DNA from 2 places in the Streptomyces sp. NPDC046931 genome. Region 2 is predicted to be linked to the other one. Evidence: riboswitches for the same ligand, from Rfam matches in the RefSeq annotation. Region 2 holds a riboswitch; the other holds the start of a gene.
What was found. Region 2 has a riboswitch for cyclic di-AMP ahead of ABZ876_RS04125 (M23 family metallopeptidase). Riboswitches for the same ligand answer to the same signal wherever they lie in the genome.

Region 1 (9,555 bases), on a different contig from region 2:
AAGCCTCCGGGGCGAAGATCACGCGGACCTGCGACCCGCCCTTTTCGCTCTCAGCGTGCAGCACCCCTCCAGGTAATGTACGTCCTGTACATTTTTAACAGGAGAGCGATTCCGAGGAGGCCGTGCCATGAACCGACCGTCCGCCCGTCATGTGCTGCCCGAGTTCACCGAGCGGACCGGCTACGGGCACCGGACCCTCGATCCCTACGCGAAACTGCTGGACGAGCGGATCGTGTTCCTGGGGACGCCGGTCGACGACACGTCGGCGAACGATGTGATGGCGCAGTTCATGCATCTCGAGTACCTGGATCCGGACCGCGACATCTCGCTGTACATCAACTCCCCGGGTGGCTCGTTCAGCGCGATGACCGCCGTCTACGACACGATGCAGTACGTCGGCTGTGACGTGGAGACGGTCTGCCTCGGCCAGGCGGCGTCCGCGGCCGCCGTGCTGCTGGCGGGGGGCACACCGGGCAAGCGATACGCACTGCCCGGAGCACGCGTGCTGATCCACCAGCCATCCCTGCCGGAACCCGTTCACGGACAGGCCAGTGATCTGGCGATCCAGGCCGAGGAACTGACACGCGTCCGGGGGCGGCTGGAGGAGATGCTGGTGCGCCACACGGGCCAGAGCCCCGAGCGGATCGCCGCCGACATCGAGCGGGACACGATCCTCGACGCGCCCGCCGCGGTGGAGTATGGACTGATCGACGGCATCATCCCCAGTCGCAAGGCGTCGCGCGCCGCGTCCGACGCGAGGTGAGCCGCCGATGCTGCCGCCCGAACTGCCCCCGCTGCCCGCGCTGACCCGGGCCGAGGCCGAGCTGATCGACCGATACCTCGACGTCGTCGATCTGCTCGGACGCATCAACCCGGTGCACTCCGGGGACACCTACCGCGGACTGCGCGCCGCCCAGGCCCTGGCGGCCAAGGCGGTGGCCCTGCGCGACGCGCTGACGGTCATGCACCAGCGCGGGGAGCACGAACTGCACGGCACCACGCTGGCCCGGGCCCTGCGCGTCCTCGACGGCGAGCGCCGCACGGCCCGGATCGCGGTGCCACCGGGACCGGACTGACAGGCAGTGACCGGCGGGCCCCGGGTGTGGAGTTGACCACGGTCCGGTCACCCCCCGCAGACGGCCCGCGCGGTCGTCGGTGCGCCTGGACCCGTGTTGAAACGGACCAAATGGCGTACCCCTGGTCGGCGTAGACCCCGCTCCGGCCGGGAGCCCGGAACAGCCGGTCAAAGCGCCTGCCGCCCAGGGGCAAGGAGGCGCTCCGTCGCAGGTCCGAGGCTCGTCGTTCCCTCCAACGGCCCCCGAACACAAGGGTGTCCAGCCGAACGGGTGAGTGGTGAGTAATGCCACAAACCCCCGATTCCATTGTGATTTTCCGACACGCCTGAGTGAAGATCCCTTCCTGACGACAAGCCCCCGCCACCGCGGCGGGGCGGTCCGGGCGGACGCCGAATCCTGCCGCCGCCCGGATGACCGGTCGACAGGAGTGGATCGGCAGGAGTGGAGGACCCAGCAAGGCGGGCCACCGGAGAGATCCGGACGGTCCTTGGGGTGAAGCCGCGCAAGCGGCCGGGCTACTTCGCCAGCCCGAATCCGACAGGTCATCCTTCACAGGCGGCTGACGAAGGGTTGCGCATGACTGCGCTCAATCGTGTCCCGTCGCTGCTGACCCGGGCCGGCACGGCCTCGGCCCTCACCCTCGCCGCCGTCGGCGGCAGCATCGTGGTTCCCGGCGTCGCCTCAGACGCGTCCGCCGCGTCTCCGGCGACGAAGGCGCTCCAGATCGCGGCCTCCAAGAAGGGGGCTCCCTACAAGTGGGGGGCCGCCGGGCCGCGTCGCTTCGACTGCTCCGGGCTCACGCTCTACGCGTACAAGAAGGCGGGCAAGCCCCTGCCCCGTACGGCAGCGGCTCAGTACAACAAGACGCACCACATCTCCGCCTCCCACCGCAAGGCGGGCGACCTGGTGTTCTTCCACTCGGGTCGGAACGTCTACCACGTCGGCATCTACGCCGGGAAGGGAAAGATCTGGCACTCCCCCAAAACCGGTTCCGTCGTGCGGCTCGAGAAGATCTGGACGAAGAGCGTCTGGTACGGCCGGGTGAGCTGACCCGGAGGGCGGGGGTGACGGCGTCGGTGCGCCGTCACCCCTCGGGGGCGTGAAGAGAACATCAGCGGTTACTAGTTCACCATGGCCGACCGACCACCCCCGCAGGCACGGGACGAGACACCGCTGGAGCGCGCCGACCGCAACTTCGCCGAGCTGCTGCAGGAACTTCGCGTCACCCAGACCGGGGTGCAGATCCTCTTCGCGTTCCTGCTGACCCTTGCGTTCACCCAGCGCTTTCCGTCCCTCGACATGGGTCAGCGCATCATCTACGTCGTCACCCTGCTGCTGTCCGTGGTGGCCGCGGCCCTGTTCACGGCACCGGCCGCATTGCACCGGATGCTCTTCCAGCGGAACGCCAAACCCGTCATCGTACGGATCTCGTCCCGTTTCGCCGGGACCGGGACGGTGGTGCTGTCGCTGGCGTTCACCGGCGCGGTCCTGCTGGTGGTGGACGTGTCCCTCGGCCGTACCGCCGGCATCACCGCCGCCGTGGCGACGCTCCTGGTGTGCGTGGGCCTGTGGCACATCCTGCCGCTGCTGGTGCGGCGCACGCTCCTCAGTTCGCGACGGGCTCGAGAACCAGCAGCAGACCCAGTCCGGTCAGCGCGCCCCCGGTGATCGCCTCCAGGGCCCGCGACGTCCCCGGGCGGCGCAGCCACCGGCCCAGCCGGTCCACGAGCAGCGCGACGGTGGGGAACCACACCAGGCAGACCGCAAGGACGATCAGGGCGAGCACCAGCGTCCGCGGCATCGCGGGGCTGCCCGCGGGCACGAACTGCGGCAGCAGGCTCAGGAAGGTCAAGGACGCCTTCGGGTTCAGCGCGTTGGTCACGAAACCCTGCCGCAGCGGCCGCCCCGCGTCCCGCGCCCCGGGGTGTTCCTCGTGCCCGGCGGTCAGCGCCGGTCTCGGGGTGGCCGTGGTGCCGGAGAGGGTGGCGAGGACCACGGCGAGCCCGCTCGGCGTACGGCCGCTGGAGCCGGGCACGTTGCGCCGTACGATCTCGGTCGCGTACCGCCCCGACGAGTCGGCACCGGCGGCCGACGCCTTCCGTGCCCTGCTGCGCGGCGCCTTCGGACGAGCGGCACGGCACGTCTGACACCCACCGTCACCACGCCCGGGGCACACCCCGCCCGGCAGCCCGGCGCGGCACCGAGCCGTAGCGTCCCATGTCCGGCAGCCGCAGCCCGTGTACGCACCGTCCTGCCGATCGACCCGGCCACACCCCGCTCCGTGCGACCGACTCGGGTCTGCGCCGCGTCGCCGCGCCGGCCCCGACCCGCCCAACACCCCGAACACCTCCTCCGGCCGCCTGGCCCGGAAAGACGCCGCTTCGCCGGATGGGCACCGGCAGACACCATCCCAGGTATGCGGGGTTCTGCTGATCGACCCGAACAGACACCGCCCGGCCGGCCGACCCGGGCTGACGCCGTGCCCCCCGGCCCGGACACACCCGCCCAGCCCACCGGCCCCGGCGGACGCCGCCCGCCGGTTCAAGGCTCCTGACGCTTCAAGGCTCCTGCCGGCCCGCCGCCGTGGCCGACCGCGCCGGTGCGGTCCACGGCAGTTCGATCGCGACCGTCTTGCCACCCTCCCGGGTGGGCCGCACGCTGAGGCTCCCGCCGTACTCGGCGGTCAGCCAGCGGACGATCACCATGCCGCGCCCGTTGTCCTGCTGCACGGCGGCGGGCAGCCGCTTGGGGAAGCGCGGATGGCTGTCCGTGACGCCGATGCACAGTAACTCCTCCCGGGCGAGCGCGATGTCGACCGTGAACGTCGGTGACTGCCCGAAGGTGTGCTGTACGGCATTGGTCGCCAGTTCGGACACGATCAGGCGAACCGTGTCGGCGACTTCGGCGTCGCTCGGCAGGCCCCATTCGACCAGGACGTCCGAGACGTATTTTCGGGCTGCGAAGACCGAGGCGGGATCGCTCGGCAGAGTGACGGATGCTTCCTGATGGTCTGCCATGGCGACGTCGTCCCTTTCCCACGGGACCGAAGTCCGACACGGAGAGGATTGGTTCGAGAACGGTCCCGGACTTGGTGCTGCGCGCCAGACTGCCATCACCAGGGCTCTCCCGGGTGCGATCCCTCGAGATATGCATATATCTGTCGCCCGAAGCGGTGAACTCTCCGACGACCGACCGTATTCGGGCCGCGTTCTGGGTCATCCTCTACCGTCGCCGTGAAAGCCGCGCGCCGTGCGTAGGGAGTCGGCCATGCAGTACGGACCAGCGGTGCGCCGCCGCAAACTCGGCGCCGAATTGCGCGGCCTGCGCGCCGGGGCAGGGCTCACCAGCGGTGAGGCGGCCGCCCTCGTCGGCTGGCACCAGTCGAAGGTGAGCCGGATCGAGACGGGCTCCAGCGGGGTCAAGCCGGGGGACGTACGCCTACTGCTGGACGCGTACGGTGTCGACGACCCGGAACTGCGGGAACTGCTGCTGGTACTGGCCGGTTCCGAGGACGGCGGCGGCCGGCAGAACTGGTGGCACGCCTATCGGGGTGTGCTGCCGCCTGCCTACCGCGATTTCATCAGCCTGGAGTCGCAGGCGAGCGGGATGCGCACACTGGAGACCTCGGTGGTGCCGGGGCTGCTCCAGACACCCGAGTACGCCCGGGCGGTGACCCGGGCCGCCGTGGGCACCCTGGAGGACGACAAGCTGGACGCCCTGGTGGAGGTTCGGCTGGCCCGTCAGGAGGTGCTGCGCGCGGATCCGCCGCTGCGGCTGAGCGCCGTCCTGGACGAGGCCGTGCTGCGCCGGGAGATCGGCGGCCCGGGGGCCATGGCGCGGCAGCTCGACCGGCTCCTGGAAGCGGCCAGGATGCCCCATGTGCGGCTCCAGGTGCTGCCCTTCGCGGCCGGGGCACACATCGGCATCACCGGCCCTTTCGTTATCTTCTCATTCCCGAGCAGATCTGATCTGGATGTGGTCGTTCTCGACCACTTGACGAGTAGCCTCTACCTCGAACGGAAAGAAGACCTCCAGGCCTACTGCGAGGCCTTCGACTCCCTTCGGATCCACGCCCTTTCGCCCGAGGACTCGTTGGATTACATCGCCGCGTTGGCCGGCGATGCGTAAGGAGGCACCATGTCAGCACCGCCTCGGCACATCCCCGCCAGCACGTCCCTGGACGGCGTGCGTTGGCTGCGCAGCAGCCGCAGTACGGGAATGAACAACTGCGTCGAGACCGCCCGTCCGGGCGGCGGCCCCTGGCAGGGACTGGTGGCCGTGCGCGACTCCAAGAACGTCACCGGTCCGGCCCTGCTCTTCACCCCCGAGGTCTGGAAGGAGTTTCTGGCAGGACTGAGCTGATCATTTCCTCTCGACTCGGACTTCTTTGAGTCAATTTCGAGTCGATTTCCGCATCACTCTGACGGAGCACTTCTTCTCACGGTTGCGGGCGCGTCACGTGCGTCCGACGAGCGAGGCACGGCCGTTTCGCCGACTTACGGTCGCGTCGCGCCGATCACACGCACGGCGTGCTCGATCTGCTCGTCGGTGAGGTCCGCACGGGCGGTCAGCCGCAGCCGTGAGATGCCGTCGGGCACCGACGGCGGACGGAAGCAGCCGACGGCGACTCCCGCCGCCCGGCAGTCCGCCGCCCACCGCACGGCCAGTTCGGGAGACGGTGCCCGCACGGAGACCACGGCGGCGTCCGGGCGCACCGCCTCATGGCCCTCGGCCGTGAGGCGGGCGTGCAAGGCCGTCGCCACGGCGCGGACCCGCAGGGCACGTTCCGGCTCGCGGCGCAGCAGACGCAGCGCCGCGAGTGCCGCGCCCGCCGCCGCCGGGGCGAGCCCGGTGTCGAAGATGAACGTCCGTGCCGCGTTGACCAGATGGTCGATCACCCGCGCCGGGCCGAGGACGGCCCCGCCCTGACTGCCGAGCGACTTCGACAGCGTCACCGTCGCCACCAGGTCCGGGGCGCCCGCGAGACCGGCCGCGTGCGGGGCGCCCCGGCCGCCGGACCCGAGCACGCCGAGCCCGTGTGCGTCGTCGACGATCAGTCCGGCCCCGAACTGCCTCGCGGCGTCCGCCAGGCCGGCCAGCGGGGCCGCGTCGCCGTCCACCGAGAACACCGTGTCGGAGACCACGACGCCGGGGCCGCCGTGGGTGTCGAGCGCCTTGCGGACCGCCTCGGGATCGGCGTGCGCCACGACCTGGGTGGTGCCGCGGGCGAGCCGGCAGCCGTCGATGAGCGAGGCGTGGTTGCCCGCGTCGGAGACGATCAGTGAGCCGTGCGGGGCGAGCGCGGTGACCGCCGCGAGATTGGCCGCGTACCCGGAGGAGAGGACGAGCGCCGCCTCGAAGCCGCAGAAGTCGGCCAGCTCGCGCTCCAGCTCGCCGTGGAGTTCCGTCGTCCCGGAGACGAGGCGGGAACCGGTCGCACCACCGCCCCACAGCCGGGCCGCCCCTGCCGCGCCCTCGGTGACCTCCGGATGGCGCGACAGGCCCAGGTAGTCGTTGCCCGCGAGGTCGAGGAGCGGCGAGTCGGCGGGGCGGGGGCGCAGTGTGCGGACGAGTCCGGCTCGGCGGCGCGCCCGCGCCTGTTCGTCGATCCAGCCGAACGCCATGGGTCCTCCGGGGCATTTGTAGGCAGTGCACAGACACTAGCGGGACGACCAGCCGCCCAGGATGTGGCAATACCCACACGACGAAGGTCGTCTGTTGTGCATTCTCTCCTTGGCCCGGGGCGGTCCCGTAGGACAGGATCGGCTCTCATGGACCTGCTGAACACGCTGGTGGACAAGGGGCTGCGGCGCGAGATGCCGACCCGCGAGGAAGCTCTGGCCGTCCTCGCCACTTCCGACGACGACGTGCTCGATGTGGTGGCCGCGGCCGGCAAGGTGCGCCGCCACTGGTTCGGCCGACGGGTGAAACTCAACTATCTCGTCAACCTGAAGTCCGGCCTGTGCCCGGAGGACTGTTCCTACTGCTCCCAGCGGCTCGGCTCGAAGGCCGAGATCCTCAAGTACACCTGGCTCAAGCCGGATCAGGCGTCGCAGGCCGCGGCGGCCGGCGTCGCGGGCGGCGCCAAGCGGGTCTGCCTGGTGGCGAGCGGCCGCGGGCCCACCGACCGGGACGTGGACCGGGTCTCCGACACCATCAGGACCATCAAGGAGCAGAACGACGGCGTCGAGGTGTGCGCCTGTCTCGGGCTGCTCTCCGACGGCCAGGCCGAACGGCTGCGCGCGGCGGGCGCCGACGCCTACAACCACAACCTCAACACCTCGGAGGCGACCTACGGGGACATCACCACCACCCACACCTACGCCGACCGGGTGGACACGGTGCACAAGGCGCACGCCGCCGGGCTCTCGGCCTGCTCCGGGCTGATCGCAGGCATGGGCGAGAGCGACGAGGACCTGGTGGACGTCGTCTTCTCGCTGCGTGAGCTGGACCCCGACTCGGTGCCCGTCAACTTCCTGATCCCGTTCGAGGGAACGCCGCTGGCCAAGGAGTGGAACCTGACGCCGCAGCGGTGTCTGCGGATCCTCGCCATGGTCCGGTTCGTGTGCCCGGACGTCGAGGTGCGCATCGCGGGCGGCCGTGAGGTCCACCTCCGCTCGATGCAGCCGCTGGCCCTGCACCTCGCCAACTCCATCTTCCTCGGGGACTACCTGACCAGCGAGGGCCAGGCGGGCAAAGCCGACCTGGAGATGATCGCGGACGCCGGGTTCGAGGTGGAGGGCACGGACCGGGTGACGCTGCCCGAGCACCGGGTGGCGGGCGGCTGCGGATCCCATGAGGCCGCCGGATGCGGATCCCACGAGGGCGGCGCATGCGGATCCGACGAGGGCGGCGCATGCGGGTCCCACGGCGGGGGCGGATGCGGGTCCCACGAGAGTGGCGGTGTGTGCGGCTCCGCTTCCCTGCCGCGCGTCGAAGAGCCCCGTACGGACCTGGTCGCGGTGCGCCGCCGGGGCGCCGGAACGGATCTCGCGCCCAATGCCTGAGTTCTCCGTGGACGAGCTGCTGGCGCTCGACCGGCAGCACGTCTGGCATCCGTACGGTCCCATGCCGGGCCGGCAGGAGCCGCTCGTCGTGGAGTCGGCGAGCGGGGTGCGGCTGCGTCTGGCCGACGGCTCCGGAGAACTCGTCGACGGCATGTCGTCCTGGTGGTCGGCGATCCACGGCTACAACCACCCGGTGCTCAACGAGGCCGCGCGCGAGCAGCTGGCGCGCATGAGCCATGTGATGTTCGGCGGGCTCACCCACGAGCCCGCCGTCCGGTTGGCAAAGCTCCTTGTCGATATGTCGCCGGATGGTCTCGAGCATGTGTTCCTCGCCGACTCGGGCTCGGTCTCGGTCGAGGTCGCTGTCAAGATGTGCCTCCAGTACTGGCGTTCGCTCGGCCGTCCCGCCAAGCAGCGGCTGCTGACCTGGCGCGGCGGCTATCACGGCGACACCTGGCAGCCGATGTCCGTCTGCGACCCCGAGGGCGGCATGCACGAGCTGTGGCGGGGCGTCCTGCCGCGGCAGGTGTTCACCGGGGCGCCGCCGGCCGCCTACGAGGAGTCGTACGCCGACGGGTTGCGCGCGGCGATCGCCCGGCACGCGGACGAGCTGGCGGCGGTGATCGTCGAGCCGGTGGTGCAGGGCGCGGGCGGGATGCGGTTCCACTCCCCCGCGTATCTGCGGGTGCTGCGCGAGGCGTGCGACGCGCACGACGTCCTGCTGGTCTTCGACGAGATCGCCACCGGGTTCGGCCGTACGGGCGCGCTGTTCGCCGCCGACCACGCGGCGGTGACCCCCGATGTGATGTGCGTCGGCAAGGCGCTGACCGGCGGCTACCTGACGATGGCGGCGACGCTGTGCACCCCGCGCGTGGCCGAGGGGATCTCCCGTGGCGAGGTGCCGCTGCTCGCGCACGGACCCACCTTCATGGGCAACCCGCTGGCGGCGGCCGTCGCCTGCGCCTCGCTCGGCCTGCTGCTCGGGCAGGACTGGCAGACGGAGGTCAAGCGGATCGAGACGGGTCTGAAGGAGGGCCTCGCTCCCGCGCGTGACCTGCCCGGCGTGCGCGAGGTGCGGGTGCTCGGCGCCATCGGCGTCGTCCAGCTCGACCACGAGGTGGACATGGCGGCGGCGACCCGGGCCGCGGTGCGCGAGGGCGTGTGGCTGCGGCCGTTCCGCGACCTCGTCTACACGATGCCGCCGTATGTGACGGGAGACGCGGACGTGGCACGGATCGCACGCGCGGTGTGCGCGGCGGCACAGGAGGGCTGAGATGTCGGTACTGGTGGTCACGGGGACCGGCACGGAGGTCGGGAAGACGGTCACGACCGCGGCCGTCGCGGCGGTGGCGGTCGCGGCGGGCCGCTCCGTGGCCGTGCTCAAGCCCGCGCAGACGGGTGTGGGACCCGACGAGCGCGGGGACGCCGACGAGGTGGCCCGGCTCTCGGGCGCCTGGACGGTGCGGGAACTC
Region 2 (20,525 bases):
GCGGCGGCATCGTCGGCCTGTCGACGGCGTATGCGATCACGCGTGCCGCCCCGGGCACCCGGGTGACGGTCCTGGAGAAGGAGTCAGGGCCGGCCCGCCATCAGACGGGGCGCAACAGCGGGGTCATCCACAGCGGGATCTACTACCGCCCCGACTCCCTGAAGGCGCGCTACGCGGTGAAGGGCGCCGCCGAGATGGTCAAGTTCTGCGCCGAGTACGGCATCGCGCACTCCGTCACGGGCAAGCTGATCGTCGCCACGGAGCGCGAGGAGCTGGCCCGCCTGCACGCACTCGTCCAGCGCGGCCGGGAGAACGGCATACCGGTCAGGGAACTGGGCCCGGCCCAGATCGCGGAGTACGAGCCGGAGGTGCGCGGTCTCGCCGCCATCCACGTGGGCACGACCGGGATCTGCGACTTCGTGGCGGTCGCCCGGCAGCTGGGCGAGGCCTCCGGGGCGGAGATCCGGTACGGGGCGGAGGTCGTACGGATCGACCGGCGCCCGGCCCTGGGCGTCGCCGTGCGCACGGCCGACGGGACGGTCCTTCGCGCACGCGTGCTGGTCAACTGCGCCGGACTGCACTGTGACGAGGTGGCCCGGCTGACCGGCGACGAGCCCGGCATGCGGATCGTGCCGTTCCGGGGCGAGTACTACGCGCTGGCCCGGCCCGAGCTGGTGCGGGGGCTGGTGTATCCGGTGCCGGATCCGGCCTTTCCGTTCCTCGGGGTGCATCTGACGCGAGGCATCGACGGAGAGGTCCACATCGGGCCGAACGCGGTCCCCGCGCTGGCCCGCGAGGGGTACGGCTGGGGAGCCGTACGGCCACGGGAACTCGGCGCGACGGTGGCATGGCCGGGGTCGTGGCGGATAGCACGGCGGCACTGGCGGTACGGGGCGGGTGAGCTGCGGCGGTCGGTGTCGAAGGAGGCGTTCACCCAGGCGGTGCGCAGGCTGCTGCCGGTGGTCCGGGCGGACGACCTCGTGCGGGCCCCGGCGGGAGTGCGGGCGCAGGCCGTGCTGCGGGACGGGACGCTGGTGGACGACTTCCTGATCCGGCAGGGGGCACGGGCGGTGCACGTACTGAACGCGCCGTCGCCCGCCGCCACCGCCTCGCTGCCGATCGGGCGGGAGGTCGCACGCAGGGCGCTGGCGGTACTGGCCCGGGCGTGAGCCGCCCGCGGACCCGGCTCCCGACCGCCGTCGCCATGCCGGGTGCCGTCGGGCTGCCGTCGCGATGCCGTACGACGGGCCGGGCCGGCCGGTCACGGTCGTCCTCCCCCTAAAATTGATGCCACTGTGTCTGACTCTCTCGATTTCGCCCCCCAAGAGCCCGCGGGCGCCCCCGCCGGCCGGCCCCCGCGTATCCACGGTGCCTCCCCGCGCCACAGCCGGGCCAAGGGAGAGCCCCGCTTCCCCGACGGGCCGAGGGCCGATCCCGCCGGGTCCCACTTCGAGCGGCGGATCCGGAGTTTCCAGCCGCGGCGCAGCCGGGTCACGGCCGGGCAGGCGGACGCCCTGCAACGGCTGTGGCCCCAGTGGGGACTGGACATCGACGGGCAGCGGACCGTCGATCTCACCGAGCTGTTCGGGAACACGCGCCCCGTGGTGCTCGAGATCGGCTTCGGCATGGGCGAGGCCACCGCGCGGATGGCCGCCGACGACCCGGACACCAACATCCTCGCCGTCGACGTGCACACCCCCGGTCAGGGCAATCTGCTGGGCCTCGCCGAGCGGAACGGGCTGACCAACATCCGGGTCGCGAACGGCGACGCGATCATTCTGCTCCGCGAGATGCTCCCGCCCGACGCGCTCGACGGGCTGCGCGTCTACTTCCCCGACCCGTGGCCGAAGAAGCGCCACCACAAGCGGCGCCTGATCCAGCCCGAGTTCCTCACGCTCGCCGCCGCCCGCCTCAAGCCGGGCGCGCTGGTGCACTGCGCGACGGACTGGGAGCCGTACGCCGAGCAGATGCTCGAGGTGCTCACCGCGCACCCCGACTTCGAGAACACCCGGCCCGGCGGCGGCTATGCGCCACGGCCCGAATTCCGTCCCCTGACCCGTTTCGAGGGCCAGGGGCTGGACAAGGGGCATGTGGTGAACGACCTGCTGTTCCGGCGCGTACCGCACCGGGACCAGTCCTCCGCCGGCGACTGAGCGCCCCGCGAGCCCGCCGGGTACCGTCGCGGGCGACGCCCCTGTCTCGTTAGGGTCGATGCCGTGGCCATCTGTCCCCCGTATCCGACGCATCCCGACGGCAACGCGGGCCAGAACCGGCACCCGCACTGGTGGCAGCGTCGGTGGGTGCGCTACGGCGCGCCGATCACGCTCCTCGCTCTCTCCGGACTCGTCATCCTCGCCCTCGTGCGGCAGCAGACCGGCACCGAGGGATTCCTGGTAGGGCTGGGACTCGCAGTGCTGCCCGTGCCGTTGCTGGTCGCCGCGTTCCGCTGGCTGGACCGGGTGGAACCCGGGCCCTGGCGGAACATGATCTTCGCCTTCGCATGGGGGGCGTGCGCGGCCGCGCTCATCGCCATCGTCGCGAACAGCTTCGCGACCCGATGGATAGCGACCGCGACCGCGGACCCGAACAGCGCCGACACACTCGGCGCGACCCTCATAGCGCCGATCGTCGAGGAGTCCGCCAAGGCGGCGGCCCTGCTGCTGGTATTCCTGTTCCGCAGACGGGACTTCACCGGGATCGTGGACGGGGTCGTGATAGCCGGGGTCACCGCCACCGGCTTCGCCTTCACCGAGAACGTCCTCTATCTGGGCACGGCCTTCGGCACGGACCAGATCAGCGGTGGGCGCGGGCTCGCCTCCGTGACGGCCGCGACCTTCTTCGTCCGGGTGGTGATGGCGCCCTTCGCGCATCCGCTGTTCACCGTGCTCACCGGCATCGGCTTCGGTATCGCGGCGCTGAACGCCGAACGCCGGCCCGCACTGCGCGTCCTGATGCCCCTGGGCGGTCTGCTGCTCGCCATGGGCATGCACTCCATGTGGAACGGGTCGTCGTCGTTCGGCGAGTACGGGTTCTTCGCGGTGTACGCGTCCTTCATGGCGCCCGCGTTCGCGCTGCTGACCTGGCTGGTGATCTGGACGCGGCAGCGGGAGCTGAGGACGGTAAGGGAGGAGCTGCCCGCGTACGCGGCCACCGGATGGCTGGGGCCCGTGGAGCCGTTCGTCCTCGGCTCCATGCGGGCGCGGCGGCTGGCCCGGCAGTACGCGCGGCAGCACTCCGGGAAGGCGGCGGCGCGCTCGGTGGCGGAGTACCAGGCGTACGCGACCTCCCTGGCGTTCCTGCGGCACCGGGGGCACCGCGGCCGGGCGGGGGCCGACTTCGTCGTGCGGGAGAGGGAGCTGCTCTCCGCGCTGTGGGCGCGGCGGGCAGTGGCGCGACCGGCGCTGGCGCACGCCGCGCGGACGACGGCGCCGGTGCACCCACCGGTCTGGCCCGGCCCCGGGTACGGGCAAGGCCCCGGGTACGGGCAAGGCCCCGGGTACGGGTACGGCCCCGGGTACGGGTACGGCCCGTGGCACCCGGCGCCGTACGGGCCGACGTCGCCGTATCCCGCATACAACCCCTACCGCTCGTAGGGTCGCGGGCGGTGCGGCGCCGCCGGCTCCGCCGTCGCGGACGGTCGCTACCGCGCGCTACGCCGACGCCTCAGTCAGCTTGGCCAGGTCCTCCTCCGTGAGGGTCAGGTCCGCCACCGCCAGCAGCGCGGGCAGCTGTTCCACCGTGCGGGCGGAGGCGATCGGGGCCAGGACCGTCGGCTGGGCCGCAAGCCACGCCAGCGCGACCGTCGCGATCTCCGCGCCCCGTGCCCGCGCGACCTTGTCGAGGGCCCCGAGCACGCGTCGGCCGCGCTCGGTCTCCAGGTGCTTGCCCGCCCCCTGCGCCCGTGCCGAGTCCACGGTGGTGCCCGGCCGGTACTTGCCTGTGAGGAAGCCGGAGGCGAGCGCGTAGTAGGGAACGGCCGCCAGGCCCGCCCGGACGGCCACGTCCTGCAACGGGCCCTCGTAGGTGTCGCGGGAGACCAGGTTGTAGTGCGGCTGGAGCGCTACATACCGGGCCAGGTTCTCGCGGTCGGAGAAGTCGAGCGACGCCTGGAGGCGCTCGGCGGAGATGTTGGAGGCGCCGATGGCGCGCACCTTGCCCGCCTTCACCAGGTCGTCGAGCGCGCCGATGATCTCCTCGACCGGCACCTCCGGCTGGTCGAAGTGCGTGTAGTAGAGGTCGATGCAATCGGTGCCCAGGCGGCGCAGGGACGCGTCGGCCGCCGCCTTGATGTTGGCGGCGCCCAGCCCCCGGTACTCGGGGTGCTGGCTGACCTTGGTCGCGATGATCACGTCGGAGCGGTTGGAGCGGGCCGCCAGCCACTTGCCGATGACGGTCTCGGACTCGCCGCCCTTGTTGCCGGGGCCCCACGCCGAGTAGACGTCGGCAGTGTCGACGAAGTTGCCGCCGGCGGCCACATAGGCGTCGAGCACGGCGAAGGACTGCGTCTCGTCGGCGGTCCAGCCGAAGACATTGCCGCCGAGGGAGAGGGGGAAGACCTCGAGATCCGAGGAGCCGAGCTTGAGAAGAGACGTCATGCCCGTCTCAACGCCCGTACCGGAAGCGTCTATTCCGCCCGTGGGCCGTTCCGTGTGCCTGTTCCGCCCGTGGGCCGTTCCGCGTGCCTGTTCCGCTCACCTGACCGGCAGCCCTGACGTCGGGGGGATGTCGTCAGGACCGCCGGGGCTCAGGAGAGGAGTGGCGGGTCCGGGAAAGGGCGGGGCAGGAGGAGGGAACGGGCGCCGGGGTCATGGACCCAGGCGTCAGGGGTTGAGGCCCTTGCCCTGGAGCCACGCCATCGGGTCGATCCCGCTGCCCCCGCCCGGGTGGACCTCCAGGTGCAGGTGCGGCCCGGTGACGTTGCCGGTGGCGCCCACGCGGCCGATGACATCGCCCGTGGACACCTTCTGGCCGACGGTGACGCTGATCGACGACTGGTGGCAGAACCACAGCTCGGTGCCGTCGTCGAGGGTCAGGACCGTGCGATAGCCGTACGAACCCGCCCAGCCGGCCTGCGTGATGGTGCCGCTGTGGATGGCCTTGATGAGCGTGCCCGTGGGGGCGGCGAAGTCGAGACCCGTGTGGTAGCCGGAGGACCACATGGCGCCGGCGTCACCGAAGCGCGAGGTCAGGGTGTACGAGGAGGTGGGCAGCGCGTACTGCTTGGCGAGCTCCGCCAGGCGCGCGGCCTCGGCCTTCTTCCTGGCCTCCGCCTCCGCCGCCTTCTTCTCGGCGGCGGCCTTGGCCCGGGCGGCGTCCTGCGCCTTGGCCGCCGCGGCGGCGGCCTTCTTCGCGGCGGCGTCCTCGGCGGCCTGTGCGGCCGCTGCGGCCATCCGGTCCTGCTGGGACTCGGCCTGCCGCATGATCCGGGCGCGCAGCACCTCGCCCGCGTCCTCGGTGCCCGCGGCGGCGTCGGCGGTGCTGACACCCGCGGTGCTCAGGGGGGTGGCGGAGCCCTTGGGAGCGCTGGTGTCCTCGCCGATGAGCGACTTGGCCGAGTCGGTGACCGAGGAGAGGTCGGGCAGGGATATGGACACCGGCGGCTTCCCGGTCTGCGCGGTGGCCATGCCGCCCGCGCCGACCGCGGCCATCACGCCGACGCCGAGAACGGTGGAGCTGCGGGCGAGCCCGCCGCCGCGCTGCTTGGTGACGCGGTGCCGACCGCGGACGGGGCGGACGGAATCCTCGGTGGGGTTCCACTCCTCCCAGGGGCCCTCGTCGGTGCGGGACGCAAAGCCGATCGTCTGCGTGCCGCCAGGGGCGAACGAGGTACTCTCGGCAGGCCGGTTGGACGCCACGTGGGCGCACTCCTTTCCTTCCGTTTCGCCTACCGGGTTAGCTGACGGGTTCGGAGGGGAAGGTCTCCTACGCGCGTATACCGACCGTTTTGACACGGCGGCATCCGCCCGATTCACCCCAAGTTGGTGGTTCCCCGGTTCCCTTGCGGGATTCGGCACACGCGCACGGAGCCGCCTCGGGTGACGGCTGGGACGACCGCGCTGCGTTATCGAACGTTAATAGACCCGGGCACCGGATTCCAAGCCGTTCGGACAGATCATTAACGCTCTTGGCCAGGACTTTCACGACACGAACGGTGAAAAACGGGCGACTTGACCCTGCCTCACCCGCCCCACCCATACTGATGGTGTGTCAGTTGTTATGCGGAGGGGGTTCGCCCGTTCACCCACCGTGACAAGGTCCGGGCGCCCCACGGCTTTTGGTCCTCCAAGGTCTTCATGAGCGCTCGGACCGGCGGCGCACGGCCAGCAGCGCCATGTCGTCCGTGGCCTGGCCGCCGGTGTGGCGGGCGACGTCCTCCGTGACGGCGGCCAGCACCGCGCCCGGAGTGGGCAGGACCCGCCCGGCGAGGCGATCGGCGGGGTCGTAGAACTCGCCGCGCGCGTCCCGGGCCTCCGAGACGCCGTCCGTGTAGAAGAACAGCGTCGAACCGGGCGGAAAGTCCCACTCCTCCGCGCGGTCGGGCCAGAGGGCGAGGTCGCCCATCCCGAGCGGCAGCCCCGGCTCGCGCGCCTCCAGTTCGCGCAGGGTGCCGTCCGGGAGCAGGAGCAGGGGGGCGGGGTGGCCGCGGTTGACGATGCGGACGGCGCCTTCCTCGTGCGGGATCTCCGCCAGGACGGCGGTGGTGAACCCCTCGTGGGCGTCGGGGCCCTCCCGGCGGACGCCCTCACGCGACAGCGCACGCTCCAGGCGCTGGGCGACGGCCTCCAGGGACGCCTCCTGCTCGGCCGCCTCCCGGAAGGCGCCGATGACGACGGCGACCGCGGCCACGGCACCCGTCCCCTTGCCCCGCACGTCCCCGACCACGAGACGTACTCCGTGCGGGGAGTCCTGCACGGCGTACAGGTCGCCACCGATGGAGGCGTCGGCCTGCGCCGCGTCGTACCGGGCGGCGATCAGCAGGCCCCCGATCCGGGCGGCGGGCTCGGGCAGTACGGCGCGCTGCGCGGCCTCGGCGATCCGGCGGGCGGAGGCGAGGCGGGCGTCGTTGCGGCGTACGAGCACGTTGATCAGGACGGCGGGGACGGCCGCTGCGGCGGTGGTGACCGCCTCGGTGACCTCGCCGGACGGCCCCGGTACGGCGAGTCCGAGGTGGACCGCCAGGACGGCGGCCAGGGCCGCGGCGCCCGTGACCACGGTGCCGCGCAGCGAGTGCAGGGGCGCGGCCACGAGCGGCGCGGCGGTGAACAGGGGGACGGCCGGGAAGACCGACGGGGTCAGCCGGCCGCAGCAGACGCCGAGGAGGATGAGCAGCGCGGGCAGGGCCCGCAGCAGCGCCCGCACATACGAACTCCGGCGGCTCTCCACCGGGCCGGTACTCGGCGGCCGGGCGTCCCCGGGCCCGATCCCCGAAGGCCGGGCGTCCCCGGGCCAGTCATGAGGGTCATGGGGGCTATGGGAGTCATGAGGGTCATCGGGGTCATCGGCGGAGCGGTCACCGGGCCGGACGTCCTTCTCCGGGTGAGAGGTGACGGCGGGGCCGCCGATGGTCTGGTCGTACGGGACGCCTGTCCCGCCGTACGGTCTTCCGGGCCCTGGCCCGCCGTCCTCCTTGTCGCACGGCTCCTCGATCCGCCACGCGCTACCTCGCTGCACCACCCGTCCAGGCTTCCCGGAGGACGGGCGGGGGGCGACCGCTGTGGGCCGACCGGCGTACACGCCCGGGAACACGGACGGGTGGCGGGCACGAGAAAACACCGAGGGCCGGAACCCTTTCGGACTCCGGCCCTCGGCCATCAGTAGCGGGGACAGGATTTGAACCTGCGACCTCTGGGTTATGAGCCCAGCGAGCTACCGAGCTGCTCCACCCCGCGTCGGTGATTCCAGTGTACGCCATGCGCGGGATAGGCAGCGCACAGGTTTACGTCCACGGCGCTTGACAGCTTTTTTCGGCCGTCAGCGGCCTTCGGGCGGGGACAGCAGATGGGTGTTCGGCGCCTTGGCCAGCTCCTCGTACCCGGGCAGCAGCACCACATCCGCGCCCTCCGCCGTCAGCAGCGCGTTCCCGTCCGCCGCCGCCACGAACGTGTCCGGTTCACGCCAGGCCGTGACCACCCGTCGTACCCCGGCGTCGAGGATCAGCCGGGCGCACGGCGCCGGCCGGGACGCGCGGCGGGCGCAGGGCTCCAGGCTGCTGTACACCGTGGCGGTGGCCAGTCGCCGATCCGCCGGGTCCAGCTTGGCCAGCGCCGCCTCCTCCGCGTGCACCACCGGGTCCCCGCCCTCCCGGGAGTGCGCCCGCGCCAGCTCCGTGCCGTCGGCCGCGACGATCACCGCCCCCACGCTGAAGGCCGTCCGGGACGGCGGGCACTGCCCCGCCAGCTCGCACGCCGTCTCCAGCCATCGCCGGTCCGCGGCGGTGGCCGACCGGCCGGTACCGGGCGCGGTGGGTACGTAGCGCATCAGCACGACATCCCCGACCGGTCGTGTCTCCAGCAGCCGCATCCGTCCCGGCGGGTAGGCCCCCGGCCCGAACAGCCGCGGGGCGTCGGGCTGTCCCACGACCAGCGGAGCGAGCACGAGGTGCAGCTCGTCCGCGAGCCCCTGCTGCAGCAGCTGCGTGTGCACCCGCCCGCCGCCCTCGACCATGAGCCGCCTGACGCCCTTGACCTCGCCCAGATGTGTGAGCACGGCCCCCCACTCCACGTCCGGGCCGAGTGCGACCACGTCCACGTCCGCCGGCAGCAGCCCGTGCAGCCGTTCCGCGCCCTTGTCCGTGGTGTAGAGGGCCTTCGCGCCGCCCGTGTGCCAGAAGAGGGCGTCCGGGTCGAGGTCCGCGGACGCGCTGACCACAACCTTCAACGGGTACTCCGGCAGCCCGGCGGAGACCCGGGCCGCGCGCCGCTCCTCCGAGTAGACCAGCAGCCGCGGGTTGTCGGTGCGCAGCGTGCCCGCGCCGACGAGTATCGCGTCGCTGCCCGCCCGCACATCGTCGACTCGGTCGAAGTCCTCCGGCCCGGACAGCAGGAGCCGCTCGGGCCCGGTGTCGTCCAGAAAGCCGTCGAGGGAGACGGCGGCGGACAACAGGACATAGGGATGGGCCATGAGGGTGCGCTCCAGGGATCGGGGCCGGGGTCGAGGATCGGTCGGGGGGCCGGGGCCGGGGGCAGGGTTCGCCGGCCGAGGTCGTTGGCCAGGGTCCGTGTCCGGGGCCCGTGGCCGCGTGGTCAGGATGCGTCAGGGCAGGGCCGGTGGTCGAGGTCCGGCGAGAGCCTCGGCCACCCTTGCTTCAAGATTTAAACAATAACTACACTGTGCGATATGACGACCCGCTGGCTCACTCCCGGGGAACAGCGCGCCTGGCGCTCGTACCTCGCCGCGTCATGGCTCCTGGAGGACACCGTCGACCGGCAGCTCCAGCAGGAGGCCGGCATGCCACATCTGTACTACTCCGTTCTCGCCAACCTCTCCGACGCGCCCGGCCGCCAGATGCGGATGACCGACCTCGCGGAGACGCTGAAGATCACGCGCAGTCGGCTGACATACGTCGTCACCCGCCTGGAGAAGGACGGCACGCTGCGCCGGGAGGGGTGCCCCACCGACCGGCGCGGCAGTCTGGCGGTTCTTACGGACGCGGGCATGGAGCTCCTGGAACGCACGGCGCCGGGGCATGTCGAGACGGTCCGTGCCGCCGTTTTCGATCACCTCACTCCCGAGCAGGTGACCCAGCTCGAGGAGATCTGCGCCCGTATCACGGATGCGCTCCAGGGCGACGAGGAACGCCCGGGGTGCGACGGCCTGCCGTGGCGGCGGCGCTCCTCCGCGGAGTAAGGGCGGCCACTCCGTCAAACAGGTTGCTTGAAACTTAAAGCACGGGATAGAGTCTCCGACCGAGGTTGTGCTTCAAAACTGAAACATGGAGGCCCACCCTCCGCACCACAACCGTCGGCCCGGAGAAAGACGACACATATGCGCGACCAACGCGACGCCACCGCAGCCAGCGACAGCAGCGACCCGACCCGTCTGCCCACCGCCACCGACCTCCTCGCCACCACGGGCCTTCCCGGCGCCACAGTCCGCACCCGCGTGACGGTCCCGCTCCGCTTCGGCGACGGCTACACGGTCACCGCCGACCTGGTCACCTTCCACGGCCTCGCCGACGGCCAGGAGCACGTGGCCGTGCTGCTCGGCGAGCCCGCCGCCGGCCGGCCCCCGCTGGTGCGGCTGCACTCCGAGTGCCTGACCGGTGACGCCTTCGGCTCGGCCCGCTGCGACTGCGGCCCCCAGCTGCGCGAGGCGGTCGAGCGCATCGCCGACCGGGGCGGCGTCCTGCTGTACCTCCGTCAGGAGGGCCGCGGCATCGGCCTCTACAACAAGCTCGACGCCTACGCCCTCCAGGACCAGGGCCTGGACACGTACGAGGCGAACGCCGCGCTCGGACTGCCGGAGGACGCCCGCGACTACACGGCCGCCGCGCAGATGCTTCACGCTCTCGGCATCGACAGCCTGGACCTGCTCTCCAACAATCCCGACAAGGCCGCCCAGCTGCGCGGTCTCGGCCTCACGGTCACCCAGCACGTCCCCACGGGTGTCTTCACCACGGCACACAACGTCCGCTACCTGCGCGCGAAGGTGGTCCACACCCAGCACACCCTGCCCCTCGCGGAACTGACGGCGGGCTGATACCGGCGGCAACGTCTCTTCGGCGCCCACGAGTTCCGTGTGCAGCTCAGCCGCCCGGCAGCCCCGCACCGCCGCCGATGGGGCGCCCCTCGAGGAGACCGCCGAACAGGCAGCCCTGGCCCCGGGACGGTACGCAACTGCCTGTCCGCACCGCCTGTCCGCCGCCACGAGGAACCCGTCGCAGAAAACCGTCATGCGGCCGCCCGTCCGGCAGGACGGCGAGGATGGATCTGATCGTCCCCAGCGGCGCGCAGCCGCTCCGGTCCATGCCCGCAAAACAGACGACGCCCGGGTCGACCGAAGTCAACCCAGGCGTGTCATAGCAGGTCAGAGGGGGTTAAACCCTCCTCCGCAGCCGTAGGCCCTGTGGGACTCGAACCCACAACCAATGGATTAAAAGTCCGGCAAGCGGTGCGCGCATGTTTCCTGATCTTGCCCCCGTTTTCCCTGTCTGCGCAGGTCACAGGCCCAGTGGCGTGCAGGGCCTTCGTGATCTTTCACCGCCTTTCTCCGTCCTTCCGTTCCCAGAGCGTTCCCAGAGGAACCCGTCCCGCGGTGCCGGCGGCAGGGGCCAGGCAGTCCCCCAGGTCAGCCGAGCGCCGGATGAGGGGAGCGTCGGAGTGCCTTCCCAACACCAAGAGGCCCTACCCGGTTGGGGTAGGGCCCCTTGGCCGTCTGCGCGTGCCCTGTCCGGGCCGGTGAGGACAGGCTAGCGGCTCTGTCGCGCGATCGCCTGGCGATGCGGGCACACGACCTGGGCGCTGGGTACATAGCGCGCCGTGAGGCACTGGCAGCGTGCCCCAGCACGCTCCGAAGCACTATCGACCGGCCACCCCGCCGTCAACGTGGCAACGCCTCACAGTGCCTTCACCAAGGCCGCACATGTCGCATGATGGTGCCTCAGCAGCGGAACCGCTCAGGGGGGATCATGCACACCCGAACCATCGCCGCGGCGCCCACCGCGCTCATGCTCACCGCCTGGGAGGGCACTGACACTGCTAGCAGCAAGCCCAGTAGCGTGCAGAGCGCCAACGACCAGCTGCCGGCCGCTGGCAACGCGCCCGCCACGGACGACAAGAAGACGGTCACCCTGCCGGACATGATCGGTAAGGGCCTGCAGTCCGCGCAGGACCGGGCTCAAGCCGTCGGCTTCTACAGCCTGACCTCGCACGACGCCCTCGGGCGCGGCCGCATGCGGGCCTTCGACCGCAACTGGAAGGTCTGCTCGCAGACCCCGACGCCCGGCGAACACCCGACCGACACCAAGGTCGACTTCGCCACGGTGAAGCTCGAGGAGACCTGCCCCGCCACGGACGAAGGCGCCGCGCCACAGGCCGCCGGATCGACCATGCCCGACTTCACCAGCAAGTCCGTGAAGGTCGCCTGCCAGGCCCTGGACAGCTCGACGAGCATCACCGTCGCGCCATGACCGGTCTGTCAGCGGGAAATGGTGACGAGTTGGCGACAGAGGTGGTGTCGCTGGATGAGGCCGTTCGATCGGCCGTCGAGCAGGGACGCGCGGAACTGACGCGTCTGGATGACATCACGGACGACCTGGTCGGCGCATTTGCGCAAGGGCAGCGCGTCGCGTCGTCCTCGTCTGGCTTGATCATCCGACTGGATGACTTCACTCGTGGGTTTCCGGGGGAACTGCGACGTCACCTCGATCGTGAGCGCGAGTCGCTCGGGTCGTTCAACATCGCGTTCTTCGGACGCACCGGCGTCGGAAAGAGCACCCTGCTGTCGGCGTTCGGCCAGCTCGACGGGGAGTATGTCTCACCGGGTGTCAGCGATTGGACCACCGAGGTGCGTCCAATCGAGTGGCGGGATTGCCGGCTGTTCGACACACCCGGGATCAACGGCTGGGGACGGACCGAGAGCCGCGAGGATCTCGAGGCCAAGGCTCGCGAGGCAGTCGAGATCGCTGACATCGTGCTTCTGTGCTTCGACAGCCAGTCTCAGCAGGCGATGGAGTTCGAGAAGATCGCCGCCTGGATCCGCGACCACGGAAAGCCGGTGGTGGCTGTCCTCAACGTCCGCAACTTGCGCTGGCGCCACCCCGCGAAAGTTCGCGAGGCTGGCCGCAGGAATCTGTCCGAATCGGTTCGCCAGCACACGGACAACATTCGGACCCAGCTCGTACAGATTGGGTTGCCCGACACACCGGTCGTCGCGATCCACAGCCGACGGGCCTTGTTCGCGCGCGCCACGACCCCCTTCCACGGCCCAGCCCCGGAGAACTTCCACCGCGAACGGGATGAGTTCGGGAAGGACTACCTCGATCGCTGGTCGAACTTCGGGACGCTGGAGCGCCTGATAGCCACCTCGATCGAGGAAGGCGGCGCCGAGCTCCGGTTGACCGCGCTGCGCGAGGACGTCCGGTCACGGTGCCGCCGAGGGGTCGGCGAACTCGAGGACCTGGCGGTCGAGATCGAGCAAGAAGCGGCATCCCTCGAACGCGAGGTCGAGTCGCTGTTCGCCGTGTTGGGCTATCCGGAAGAGGCCGAACGTGCCGTGTGGCTGCACGATGTGGCTCTCAGCGCGGATCTGGTTGAAGTATCCGAGCAGGCGCGGGGCCGCCCGTACACGTTGCCGGTCAAGGGAGCATTGGACCGCTTCGTCCGGCACCTCGCTGCTTCGCACCTCGCGGGATGCCGCCGACAGGCGAAGGCCAACGCGGATGATCTGATCCGGAGGGCATTCGACGAGCAGACTGCGATCGACGAGTCGAAGTTTGCGGAGGTTGTTTTCGATCAAGATGTCATTTCCGCTGCGGTGGAGGCTGTTCGGGCGGATCGCCGGGCGTTCCTGCAGCGTGAGCTTGAAGTCGCGGTGGACCATGAGTCCATCGACAACGGGGCGGCGGTATCGCACGCCGCGGTGATCCTCGGCGACGAGGGCGGCGGTGAGGCGGGTGATGTTGTCAGGGGCGCGGGCATCGCGATGGGTGTAGGCGCCCTTGCGGTACCCGCCGCGTTGGCCCTCTTCTGGAATCCCGCAGGTTGGGTACTCGGCGCAGCTGCCGCGGGCGTCGGGATCGTAGGACAGCTCCAGCAGCATTTCGGCAAGAAGATGAGCCAGCAGGCGTCGGAGCAGGCGCAAAAAGCGAAGGCTCAGGCTTTTACAGACTGCCATCGCGCTGTGGATCAGACGTTCGTCGATTATGAGGATGCCCTCGTCCGCGACAGCCGGGAAGCTGCGTGGTCGTTGTTGGCTCCTACGGTCGGCGAGTCGCTCCGCGCTGCGATCGAGCTTCGCATGGCGCGCAGCCGGATCGTGCGGTTGATCGACAGCCTGCAGACCTACGCCGGTTCGATCAAGCCCGCACCTGCTGTGACCGACGTCATGCTGCGTGCGCAGCGTCGGATGGGGGAATCCCCGGCCGAGGTGACCCGGGCCTTGTTGGGCGAGGACTGGCTCGAGTCTGGCATCGGCCACCAGTCGGCGCAGATCGACCATGCCGTCCATGAGGCGTACTCGAGTCGCCGGGAGGAGGACCGCAGCCGGCTGACGCGCGCAATAGCTGCGGCGTGGAGCGCACCGTCGACGGCAGACATCCACTCTTGGCGAGGCGACCTCGAGGACGCGGCCCGACGCGACCCGGCGCTGTTCGATATCGCACGAACCTTCTGGCGCGTTGCCGGGGCAAGGCCAGTTCTTGCCGTCCTCGGTGACTACAACTCGGGAAAGTCGTCGTTGATCCGTCGGATCATGGTGGACAGCGGCCGGCAACCGCACGCTGCGTTTGACATCCGGGCGGTGCCCGCGACCGCAGCCGCGAACCGCTACCAGTTCCCACGGTTCGATCTCGTGGACACGCCCGGCTTGCAGAGTGGGCACGACGAGCACGACACCGCCGCACTCGAGGCGATCGCCGAAGCTGCTCTCGTGTTCGTCGTCGTCCACATCAATCTGCTGGTGGGCAACACCTCGATATTGGAAGAGCTCTCGCGTGGTTCGGAGATGATTGTCGCAAAGGGCGGGCGGATGGTGTTCCTCGTCAATCGGTGCGACGAACTGGGCGTGGATCCGCTGACTGCACCCGAGGCATTTCTCAACCTGCAGAAGCGCAAACGCGAGGAACTGCGTGCAGCCTTCGCCGTTCGTTCCATCGAAGTCGATATCGACAGGATCCACTGCTTGTCCGGCGATCCGTTCGGCCTGGTGGGAGGCAATGTAACGGCAGAACCCGGTGATTTCGACGAGAATCGGCTGTGGGACGGCGTGACCGCATTCACGGGCGCCATATCAGGACTCTCCGACGAGCAGCTGTCCGCTGCGGCGGCGTCGGCCGCCTTCGATGCGACGGTCACCGACCTCAAGCGTCACCAGCACACGCTTCACCAGGTGCAGGTCGACGGCACGAAAGAGTTGCGTCGCTCGGAACCGGTGATCGCTACCCTCCGGGCTGCAGTGAACGACGCCGTGGTCCTCGAAGGTTCACTTCGAGAGGACGCCCGCCGTATGGTGGACCGCCACTTGGTAGCGGCGAAATCCGCGGTCGCGAAACTCGTTCGTAAGGACGGCCAGAAGCTGGAGAATCTCGTCGACTCCTGGTGGAAGGCTCCGAAGTTCGAAGCTGATCTCGAACGGTACCTTGCCGACGCGGCATGCCAACTGGACGAGTGGTACAGCGACCACATATCAGCAATCGGACGCGAGATGCGCGCTGCCGAGTTCCAGGTGACACCCGAGTTCGCGGCAGAATTCAAGGCCCAGGGAAACGCCTGGTACGAGGATCTGACCGAGGGTGCCGGCAACGTCGCAGGAGCCGCAGCGCCGCTTGCGAAAGCCCTTGGAACTCGGAACGCGGTTTACGCGATCGGCAAGCAGTTTGGTTATAAGTTCAAGCCGTGGGGTGCGGTGAAGGGCGGCGTCAAGGTTGCCAAGGTCGGGGTCGTCCTCGGGGTCGTCGCTGCCGTCGTGGATGCCGCGGCGATGGCCAATGACATCCAAAAGGCTGGGGAACACAAGAACCAGCAGGAGTCGGCGTTGCAGGTGATTGACGAAGCGGCTGCGGGGATCGTCGAACAGATCACGCACGGTGAGCAGGGTGAAGGTCCCGTCGGATACCTCGAACAGCGGACCAAGGAACTCGAAACATTGCTCGACGAGCACCTCGATTTCGAATCGTCGATCAGGGAACGGATGGACTCGGTGAAAGCGCAGGCCGAGGTGGTCGGGGCCTTGATCGCGGCTGCGGACGAATTGATCGGCACCCCAGAGAGGAACGAGTAACAGTGGTCGACATCGATGCCGTACGGGACTGGCTGGGGCGACTTCCAGGCGGATCGTTGGTCGGGCAGTACGTCGACGACTGGGATGCGTTCGAGAAGCTGGACAGACCGGTCGTAACCCTCTTCGGGTCCTACGACACCGGCAAGAGTTCCCTGCTCCGCCGGTTGCTCGTCGATTCGGGCGGCGATGTTCCCGGCTGGCTCACGATCAGCGCACGCCACGAAACCTTCGAGGTCAACGACGCCGAGGTCGGTGGGTGCATCATCCGCGATACTCCCGGATTCGCGGTCGGTGCGTCCGACATTCGTGCACAGAACAATTCGCGCCGATCGATGGCGGCGGTCGGACTCACGGACGTCGGCATCGCGGTACTGACTCCGCAGTTGGCGACCGCCGAACGCGACATGCTTCAGAAGCTGTTCACGCGGGAATGGCCGGTAGGGTCGATGTGGTTCGTCATCTCGCGGTTCGACGAGGCGGGTGTGGACCCAGAGTACGACCTCGCGGAGTACCGGCAACTGAGTGATCGCAAGGTACGCGAGTTGCGGGAACTGTTCGAATTGGACGACAAAACACCGGTATTCGTTGTCTCGCAGGACCCGTTCCAGACGGCAGGCCCGGACACAGATCTCAGCCGAGAGACCTGGGATGACTTCCGTGACTGGGACGGCATGAGAGACCTCGCGGATGCGTTCGAGGCGGTGTCCCCTTCGGCGCTGCCCAGATGGCGGCACACGGCCGGGCAACGGTACTGGACAGCGGTCCTGGACGAAACCATGACCGAACTACGTAGGCAACTGTCGGAGTACACGGCGCGTGCCGACGTAGCTGCCAGTGGCGTCGCTCGCCGCGACGTATGGGAGAGCGAACTCGACACTCTCGATCGGGCCGCTCAAGCCAGCCTCGACGGTCTCATCGAGGAGGTGATGCGGCGGTCGTGGGAGCCGAGTTCCGGCCCCGGTGCACTTCAGGCCGAGATTCAGCGCACGCTCGACGAGTGGTTCACCAAGCACGAGGTCCGCCTCCAACGGTTGCAGCAGTCGATCCGCAAGACCAAGGAGCGAGAGCGTGCCCGCCCCTCCTGGGCCGGCTTTGCTTCGTTGGTCGCGACACTCGGGTCCGGGGAGGACGCCTCCACGACCCCGGCAGGGGCCGGCGGTGCCGCAGAACATGTCGAGACGGTCGGGACTATGTTGATCGATATGTTGAAGGCCGCGAACAACGCACCCGTGCCGAACGCCGGCGGGAAGGCCCGTTCGGCGAAGGCGGCCGGGGGCCTGGGACGGCATATCGGCATCGCCGAAGCCGCGCTTCCCCTTGCCGTCTACCTGGCGAAAGTCGTCGACGCGCAGGGAGCGGATCGCGCGCGCCTGAACCAGGACAAGGCGGCGGCCGAGAAGCGACAACAGGTCGTCACTGAGTGCACGCAGCGCACTCGCGACACCTGGCAGCCGTTCGTCGACGACGTGCGTGAAGCGATCGTCGCGGAGACGAGAGACCAGGTCGACCTCGACGCAAGCCTGCGCCAACTCGTCAAGCAACTGCAAGAAGCTGTGACGGAAGGCGAGGGTCTCTTTCGAGCGGGTACCGTGCCCCTGCCCGAGACAGAGGCGTAAGCGAGTGAGCCACTGTGGCCCAACCTCAGGGAACAGGTCATTAGCGGGTCTTCGAAGTTACGGGGGGTGCAGCCACGCGGGATGCTCCTCCGCGTGGCCGCCGGGCTGGCGAGGGTCCAGCAGGGGCAGGGACTGACCGTCGTCTGACTGGTGCGGACCGCGGCCCGTTCCATGCCGCCGAGCACGTCGCCGTTGGCGGAGCCGAGCGCCAGGGCCGTCGGCTCTACAACGTCGCTTCAGTCCCGTTGGGAGCGTGCGCTCGTCGCTGCTGATACACAGAGAGCATGCCGATGCCGCGTACGGCGCCTGGCAATCAGGGCAGTTGCTTGCCGTGAAAGAACAGCGCCGCCTCGACCTGGTCCGGCAGAACGCCTCGTCTCTGCGCAAGGTCGTGTACTCCCTCCAGGTACTGCCTGTACTGGTCCGTGGTCCAGCCGTTCTCCGGCCAGTCGGCGTCGACCGTTTTCAGGTCTTTGAGGGCTTGCGAGACGACGCTGTCCAGGATGACCGGCCGATAGGGCCCGGTGAGGCTCTCGTGCCCGGCGAAGTACAGGACCTTGGTGAAGAACGCCGCCCCCAGGTAGGGGATGTGCTGGTCATTGTTCAAGGCCCAGTACGCTTCTGTAGCTCGTCGCTCTCGGAGCGCCGCGAGTGCCGCGTCGAGTCGCGCGTCGATGTCAGTACCTGGACAGGGGCGAAAGATTTGCGCGCGTCTGCCTACTGACCGGGCCTTGGTGCCCGTGCCCCAAACCAGCGCCGCGACGAGCAGATGCCGACGCCTTTCCACAGTGTCCGCCTTGTGAGCGATGCTGAACACGGTGCGGCGATCCACCCGCGGCCAATTGCCTACGAGTGGGCATGAGTCAAGTTCGGCCGGCCACCACGTGGCGTCTGGCAGCACGGATATCCAGCGGGCTCGGTCGAAGGGGAACGCCTGACCGAGCACCGTGTCGCGGTCCGGCAGATCTAGATCGTGCGGAAGGACGATCACTCTGGCTCCTTGATGTGGATACCTGCGTTGCAGATGTGGTGCGCGGCGTGCGGGACGTTTCCCTCGACGTAGATGAGGTGGCCGGCGGGCGGGTGCAGCGAGGTGCAGTAGGCGAGGAGCTGGTCAAGGTCGGCGCCTGGGAAGCCCTCAGGGCGCTCGGCGGATCACTAGCCGGGGTAGCGGCCGAACCAGTGCGGGTCCCAGCCTCCTCCGTACCCGCCGCCGCTGGGGCGGTCGACGATCTGGGCGACGAGGTCGCGGGCCAGGGTGTCGAGCACCCAGGACAGTTCATGCCGGCTCACCAGATCGACGGGCAGCGCCTCCGCGCCGTGGGCCGCTCCGAGCAGCGCCCCGGTCACGCAGGCCACCGAGTCGCCGTCGGGCGCTCCGGCGGCGAAGCGCAGTGCGGCGTCCACCTGGTCCCGCTCTGGAAAGGAGGCAGCGACATACAGGCCACCGAACAGCGCCGAGGGCGCGGTGGCGTCCGGGGCGAGGTAGGCGAGGCGTTTCGGGGCGGCAGGATGCTTGTCGGCCTGCTCAAGTGCCTTGATGAGCTGTACGCGTTCCCTGCTGGACAGGTCGGGGTCGATATCAGGAAGCGCGTGGATGGCGTCCATCAGGGCTTGGCGCACCTGCGACTGCGCGACGAACAGGGACTCCTGCACCTCGGGAGTGCTGGTCAGGCAGTAGCTGAGCAGCACGGTCGCGTGGGCCGCGGCGGACTGGGCGGCCGGGTCGCCGTGAGTGAGGGCGGCGATCTCGCGAGCCTGCCGTACCCAGTACTCCGGGTCGTGCCCCGCAACGGCCACGGCGACGGGGAGGGTACGGGTGAGCGCATGGCAGCCGCGGCTCGTCGTAGTCGACTTCTCCACGGTGCCCTGCTCGATCTTGGACAAGGCGGCCACGGTCGCCGGCGCCGAACCCCGCCGGTGTGCCAGCACGGGCACCTGGGCGAGCCAGCCGTCGGGCCACTCCTCGTCACCAACCGTGACCCAGCGGCTCCGCATCCGCTCCACCTCTATGCCCTGCAGGGCGGCCCACCGGCAGTAGGCGTGCCACACCACCGACGGGGGATGGCACAGGCCCCTGTGGTCACCGCGCACGCAAGCGCGGATCGTGCCCTCGGCGGTGAAGCAGGCCAACTGGGTGCTGACCCCGGCCCGCAACGAGCCCTCGGCCGGCAGCTTGCCCTGGGCCGCGCCCAGCGTGTCCCCCACCGCCAGACCGAGCAGCAGCCCGCGCACCCGCGAGGCCGCCCACTTCTCCTTCAAGAACTCAACCTGCCGTTCCGGCTCCGCGTCGCGCTCCTGCCGTACTTCCTCGACCTCTCGCGGCCGGCTCACCGGAGAGGTGCCACTGCTGGCCGCCGGGGTGGCCAACGCGTGCACCGCGTCCTGCATCTCTGGGTGCTTGTCGAGATGCCAGCCGCCGGTCAACACCCGGCGCAGGTCGTTCAGCGCGGTCTCGGCGTCGGTTCCGGTGGCCAGGTGGCTGTAGAGGGCTGCGACGGCCGGGGTGCGGCTCTGCCCGGCCGCGCAGTGCAGTAGGACCCGCTTGCCGGCGTGGCGGAGCCGCAGTACCTGGCGGGCTGCTTGGTCCAGGACGTAGTGGAGGTTGGCGTTGTGTCCCTGGCTGTCCACTAGCCAGACGCGGACATGCTCGATGTCGCTGCCGGGGAGGACCGGGTCCGTCCCGACCCGGCACAGAGAGACCACGGCATCGACGGGGACCGGCTCGGCACGCTGTGTCAGGGCCAGGTTGCCCAGTACCACCCCAGGGTCGTGCGGGTGGTGTATCGCGAAGGCCCGGCTGGACTGCGGCGGGATCGGCATGCGCTGCGCCGAGGGCCAGCCTGCGTCGTCGTTGCTCCCGCCGCGGGCGGTGAGCACTGCCAGTCGGACCAGGTCGGCCTGTCTGTGGCCAGGCCAGCCGTGGACGGCCTGCTGCCACTGGAGCGGGATGCCGGAGCAGCCCCAGCGTGC

Region 1: another riboswitch for cyclic di-AMP. It lies ahead of ABZ876_RS24780 (C40 family peptidase); the one in region 2 lies ahead of ABZ876_RS04125 (M23 family metallopeptidase).

What each region holds. Positions count from the first base shown of each region.
Region 1 covers NZ_JBEYWX010000015.1:101,718-111,272, reverse strand. Annotated here, with positions in the region: gene ABZ876_RS24790 (ATP-dependent Clp protease proteolytic subunit) at 128-763, shown strand; gene ABZ876_RS24785 (hypothetical protein) at 771-1,076, shown strand; cyclic di-AMP (ydaO/yuaA leader) riboswitch at 1,454-1,649, shown strand; gene ABZ876_RS24780 (C40 family peptidase) at 1,653-2,126, shown strand; gene ABZ876_RS24775 (DUF6328 family protein) at 2,208-2,744, shown strand; partial or broken gene ABZ876_RS24770 (LysE family transporter) at 2,683-2,982, opposite strand; partial or broken gene ABZ876_RS24765 (LysR substrate-binding domain-containing protein) at 3,020-3,223, shown strand; gene ABZ876_RS24760 (ATP-binding protein) at 3,635-4,093, opposite strand; gene ABZ876_RS24755 (helix-turn-helix transcriptional regulator) at 4,344-5,204, shown strand; gene ABZ876_RS24750 (DUF397 domain-containing protein) at 5,214-5,438, shown strand; gene ABZ876_RS24745 (8-amino-7-oxononanoate synthase) at 5,573-6,700, opposite strand; gene bioB (biotin synthase BioB) at 6,848-8,083, shown strand; gene ABZ876_RS24735 (adenosylmethionine--8-amino-7-oxononanoate transaminase) at 8,076-9,356, shown strand; gene bioD (dethiobiotin synthase) at 9,358-9,555, shown strand, end outside.
Region 2 covers NZ_JBEYWX010000002.1:11,371-31,895, forward strand. Annotated here, with positions in the region: gene lhgO (L-2-hydroxyglutarate oxidase) at 1-1,169, shown strand, start outside; gene trmB (tRNA (guanosine(46)-N7)-methyltransferase TrmB) at 1,362-2,153, shown strand; gene ABZ876_RS04115 (PrsW family intramembrane metalloprotease) at 2,217-3,593, shown strand; gene ABZ876_RS04120 (aldo/keto reductase) at 3,651-4,595, opposite strand; gene ABZ876_RS04125 (M23 family metallopeptidase) at 4,821-5,855, opposite strand; cyclic di-AMP (ydaO/yuaA leader) riboswitch at 5,867-6,023, opposite strand; gene ABZ876_RS04130 (PP2C family protein-serine/threonine phosphatase) at 6,292-7,422, opposite strand; tRNA gene ABZ876_RS04135 (tRNA-Met) at 7,816-7,889, opposite strand; gene ABZ876_RS04140 (dihydrofolate reductase family protein) at 7,972-9,120, opposite strand; gene ABZ876_RS04145 (MarR family transcriptional regulator) at 9,337-9,846, shown strand; gene ribA (GTP cyclohydrolase II) at 9,985-10,698, shown strand; gene ABZ876_RS04155 (PASTA domain-containing protein) at 11,627-12,127, shown strand; gene ABZ876_RS04160 (GTPase) at 12,124-15,936, shown strand; gene ABZ876_RS04165 (GTPase domain-containing protein) at 15,939-17,552, shown strand; gene ABZ876_RS04170 (hypothetical protein) at 17,866-18,543, opposite strand; gene ABZ876_RS04175 (ADP-ribosylglycohydrolase family protein) at 18,711-20,525, opposite strand, start outside.